Regions from separate parts of the Allobosea sp. GW821-FHT10B12 genome, predicted to be linked through region 2. Evidence: riboswitches for the same ligand, from Rfam matches in the RefSeq annotation. Region 2 holds a riboswitch; the other holds the start of a gene.

Region 1 (2,383 bases), on a different contig from region 2:
CGAGCCCGGACGCAGGCCGTCGCCGAGCGAGAACGAGACGTCGTAGCGCCGCATGATCTCGCAGATCTCGTCGAAGCGCTCGTAGAGGAAGCTCTCCTTGTGATGCGCCAGGCACCAGCGCGCCATGATCGAGCCGCCGCGCGAGACGATGCCGGTGACCCGGGAGGCCGTCAGCGGGACATAAGGCAGCCTGACGCCGGCATGGATGGTGAAATAGTCGACGCCCTGCTCGGCCTGCTCGATCAGCGTGTCCTTGAACACCTCCCAGTCGAGCTTGATCGGATCGCCGCCGACCTTCTCCAGCGCCTGGTAGATCGGCACCGTGCCGATCGGGACCGGCGAGTTGCGCAGGATCCAGGAGCGGATGTTGTGGATGTTGCGGCCGGTCGAGAGGTCCATGACCGTGTCGGCGCCCCAGCGGATCGCCCAGACCAGCTTCTCGACCTCCTCGGCGGCGCCGGAGGTCACGGCCGAATTGCCGATATTGGCGTTGATCTTGACCAGGAAATTGCGGCCGATCGCCATCGGCTCGAGCTCGGGATGGTTGATGTTTGCGGGGATGATGGCGCGCCCGCGGGCGATCTCGTCGCGGACGAACTCCGGCGTGACGAATTCGGGAACCGAGGCGCCGAAGCTTTCGCCATCGGCATGACGCTCGCGGGCGCCATCCAGCATGGCGGCGCGGCCGAGATTCTCGCGGTGGGCGACGTAGATCATCTCGGGCGTGATGACGCCGGCTTTGGCGAACTCGTACTGCGTCGCCATCTGGCCGGACCTGGCCTCGAGGATCGGGCGCTGGGCCGGACAAGCCGGCACCAGCTGCTCGGCCGAGATATTGCCGTTGTCGGCGGCAGTGACGGCACGTCCCGCGACCGTCTCGAAGCCGCGGGCGTCGAGCCAAGCGCGGCGCGGCTGCACCAGGCCGGCATTGAGATCGATCTTCGCATCGGTCTCGGTATAGGGGCCGGACGGATCGTAGATGCGGACCGGCGGCTCGGCGTCGGTGGTCAGCACGACCTCGCGGAAGGGCACGCGCATCCCGGGATGCTCGGGTGCGGCGACATAGATCTTGCGCGAGCCGATGATCGGGCCGGTCGTCACGCTTTGCGGCGCGGCCTTGACGCTGTTCTTCTGCGGTTTGGTGTGGGCGTTCATCGTAAGGATCTCCTCCCTTGCAGGTCCAGGAGATCCGGGGCGTCTGACGGTCCAGTCGCTGTCTGCGGATGCATTTGTGGCGCAGCCGCGTTCCAGTCCCTCCGCCGGTATGACCCGGATCAGGTTCGATGGGTTCGGCCGTCAGGCCATCTCAGCTCTTATCGAGCACCCCTCGGAACGAGGTGGAGGTTAGAACCGTCCTGATCTCAGCGCAACTGGCAAAGGAGCACGGCTTCACGCTGCACTGGCATGCGCCATAGGCATTGCACGCGATGGAGAGGGAGAATCAGGCCGTGATGTCGAGATTGCCGCCCTGGCCGGCGGGTAGCATTGCCTGCTGCTGCTCAGTGGCCTGCTGGAGCATGGCGACGAGAGCCTGGTCGGAATCGGCGTTCTGCTTGACCATTTCGAGCTGCATGGCCTGCTGCGTCGCAGCCGACTTCATGCTCATCAGGCTCTGGGCGATCACGACCGACATCTCACTCATGGCAGGCTCCTCGCCGTCACCATAGGTAGCGATCGTTACCTGAATCTAAACCTAAAGCCGCAACCGCTATCGAGCAGGCGCGATGATCGACGGCACCGGCTTCGGCATCGGAATCTCGCGGTTCGGCTCCGGCGGCGCGGAGCGATCGCGCGCCAGCTGCTCACGCTCGCGCCGCGCCTCGACACGATCGGAGCGCGGTTCGAGCTTCTGCACCTCGCCCGCATTCGGCGCCATTGGCACGCCAGGCGCCCGCTGACGCTGCGGTGAAGGCGACTGAGCGGCAACGGCCTCAGCTGCGACAATGCCTACGAAAATCAATCCGACGAGGAACCAGCGACGCACGTGCATGACACCCCCTCCAGTCGGGCCGGCAGCCATGACCGGCCTGATGGAACAACCCGCGCGGGCGACGCCGGTTCCAGCGTGGCAGTGGGATTGTCCGCACTTCGCGCCGTTGTAATAGTCGCCGCAAATAGAGCGACGTGCCGGCAGGACCACGATGACCGACAAGGACTCGGCCGCCACATTGCTGCGGCAGTTCATCAACCTCCAGGGGAATGCTCTCGCCACCGTGCCGCAAGCCGAGTTCGCGGCGCTGCAACACGCCTACCGCGGATTTCTGCCGCTGAAGAATGGGCTGCCCCTGCTCTGGCTCTTCGGTTTCGACGAGAACGGGCCGGTGGCCGGCGGGCCGACGGTGGATACCTCCGCGCTGAAGCAACGCCTCAAGCTGCTGGCCTA
Region 2 (2,383 bases):
GGGCTGGTGACGGTCGATGTCCGCGTCTCCGGCGGCGAGCGCGATCAGGCGCTACACGCTGAGGCCAAGGCGCGCGTCGGCGAGCTCGCGAAGATCGTCGCGGCGCGGCTGAAATAGCGTGCGGTCGCGGCGCCGCTGCTGATAGGGAGAGCCCGATCAGCAGAAGGCTACGCCCATGACCGAACGTTTCACCGAGACCCTCCGCCAGGCCAGCCAGCCGGCCTGGTCGCAATCCGTCGGCCACCGCTTCGTCCGCGAACTGCTCGATGGCTCGGTCTCCAACGCGGTCATGGCCCGCTACCTGATCCAGGACCATCGCTTCCTCGACAGCTTCCTGACCCTGCTCGGCGCCGCGCTCGCCGGCGCCGACAGCTTCGAGGCCCGCATCCGCTTCGGCCGCTTCATCGGCATGGTCAGCGGCGAGGAGAACACCTATTTCCTGCGCTCCTTCGCGGCGCTCGGCGTCAGCGAGCAGGACCGCGCTACGCCTCCCGACAGCAAGGCCACCGCCGGCTTCAAGGCGATCATGCGCGAAGCCGCCGCGACGCGCTCTTACGCCGCCGCCCTCTCCGTGCTGGTCGTGGCCGAATGGCTCTATCTCGACTGGGCCCAGCAGGTGTCAGAGCCGCTGCCGGCGAACTTCGTCCATGCCGAATGGATCACCCTGCACGACAATCCCGACTTCCGCGACTTCGTCGACTTCCTACGAAGCGAGCTCGACCGTGTCGGCCCAAGCGAGACGCAGACGAGTCGGGACTTCTTCCTGCGTACCGTCGCGCTGGAGAAGGCCTTCTTCGACTCGGCCTATGACGAAGCCTGAGCGGCGCGCTGCGGCCTGAGGCAGGCGTGACAGGCGCAAGCCTTTCTGCCACAAGCACAATCGAGAGACGGGGGCGTTCGCCGGAAGGCGAGCTGAGAAGCACCCTTCGAACCTGAACCAGATCATGCTGGCGGAGGGAGTCGCTCGGGGCAGCCTCGTCAGTGCTCATCCCCGTGCCCGCCTTCCACCGGAAAGGCGAGCTTTGACGACGCAGGACAGGATAGAGCGCAGTTCGGCCGCAGCGGGGCTGATGATGGCCGCGCTCGCTCCAGCCCTGCGGACGATTCTCGTCCTGCTCCTGGCCTGGCAAAGCGCGATCTGGCTGTTCCAGCCACCGCGCTACATCCTGCCCTCGCCGCTCGACGTGGCGCTGGCCTTCCAGCGCCAGCCCGGCTTCCTCTTCAGCCACAGCCTCACCACCATCGCCGAGATGGCGCTCGGCTTCGTGCTCGGCTCGTTGTTCGGCGCGCTGACCGCGCTCGCGATCGTGGCGCTGCCGCGACTCGGTCGCCTCATCTGGCCGGTCCTGCTGGTCCTGCAATCCTTCCCGGTCTTCGTCATCGCGCCGCTGCTGGTGGTCTGGTTCGGCTTCGGCATGGGCTCGAAGGTGATCATGGCGACGATCATCATCTTCTTCCCGGTCGCCTCCGCCTTCACCGACGGCCTGCGCCGGACCGATCCCGAGCTGATCGACGCCACCGCCCTGACCACGGCGACGCATTGGCAGACGCTGCGTTATGTCCGCCTGCCGCTGGCGATGCCGAGCTTGCTCACCGGCCTGCGGGTCGCGGCTCCGCTGGCGCCGCTCGGCGCGGTGATCGGCGAATGGGTCGGCGCCTCCGCCGGGCTCGGCTTCGTCATGGTCCAGGCCAATGCCCGCATGCAGACCGACACGGTCTTCGCCGCGATGACGGTCCTCGCCGTGCTCAGCCTCGTCCTGCGCCATCTCGTCGATGCGCTCGGCCCGCGCCTCCTCCCCTGGGCGAGCGAGCCGTGACGCCACTTCGCTTCAAGCCGATCACGCAGAAGGATTTCGCCTGATGACGCTCCGCGCCCTGACCAGACGCACTCTCCTCGCCACCGGCCTCGTCTTGGCCGCCGGCCTCGCCAGCCCGGCGCGCGCCGCCGACAAGCTGACGGTGATGCTCGAATGGTTCGTCAATCCGGACCACGCGCCGCTCGTCGTCGCGCAGCAACTCGGTCTATTTAGGGAGGCCGGGCTCGAAGTCACCATGGTGCCGCCCTCCGACCCCTCCGCCGTGCCGCGCCTCGTCGCCGCCGGCCAGGCCGATATCGGCATCCACTACCAGCCCAATCTCTATCTCGACCACGCCGCCGGCATCCCGATCGTCCGCGTCGGCACGCTGGTCGAGACCCCGCTCAACAGCGTCATCGTCAAGGCCGACGGGCCGATCAAGAGCCTCGCCGACCTCAAGGGCAAGACCATCGGCTACGCCGTCTCGGGCACGGAGACCACCTTGCTCGGCCAGATGCTGGCCAAGGCCGGGCTCAAGCTCGACGACGTCAAGCTGGTCAACGTCAACTTCGCGCTCTCGGCCGCGC

Evidence for each region. A riboswitch is a leader RNA that binds a small molecule or an ion and turns the genes downstream of it on or off. The one in region 2 is predicted to bind thiamine pyrophosphate.
Region 1: it holds a riboswitch for thiamine pyrophosphate, as region 2 does, so the genes downstream of both, thiC (phosphomethylpyrimidine synthase ThiC) here and AC07O0_RS00185 (ABC transporter permease) in region 2, are expected to answer to the same signal.

Annotation. Positions count from the first base shown of each region.
Region 1 covers NZ_JBWKNL010000004.1:404,245-406,627, reverse strand. The annotation lists gene thiC (phosphomethylpyrimidine synthase ThiC) at 1-1,155, opposite strand, end outside; TPP riboswitch at 1,234-1,338, opposite strand; gene AC07O0_RS16560 (hypothetical protein) at 1,442-1,642, opposite strand; gene AC07O0_RS16555 (hypothetical protein) at 1,709-2,152, opposite strand; gene AC07O0_RS16550 (hypothetical protein) at 2,142-2,383, shown strand, end outside.
Region 2 covers NZ_JBWKNL010000001.1:31,953-34,335, forward strand. The annotation lists gene AC07O0_RS00175 (hypothetical protein) at 1-117, shown strand, start outside; gene AC07O0_RS00180 (TenA family protein) at 176-820, shown strand; TPP riboswitch at 880-976, shown strand; gene AC07O0_RS00185 (ABC transporter permease) at 1,074-1,817, shown strand; gene AC07O0_RS00190 (ABC transporter substrate-binding protein) at 1,861-2,383, shown strand, end outside.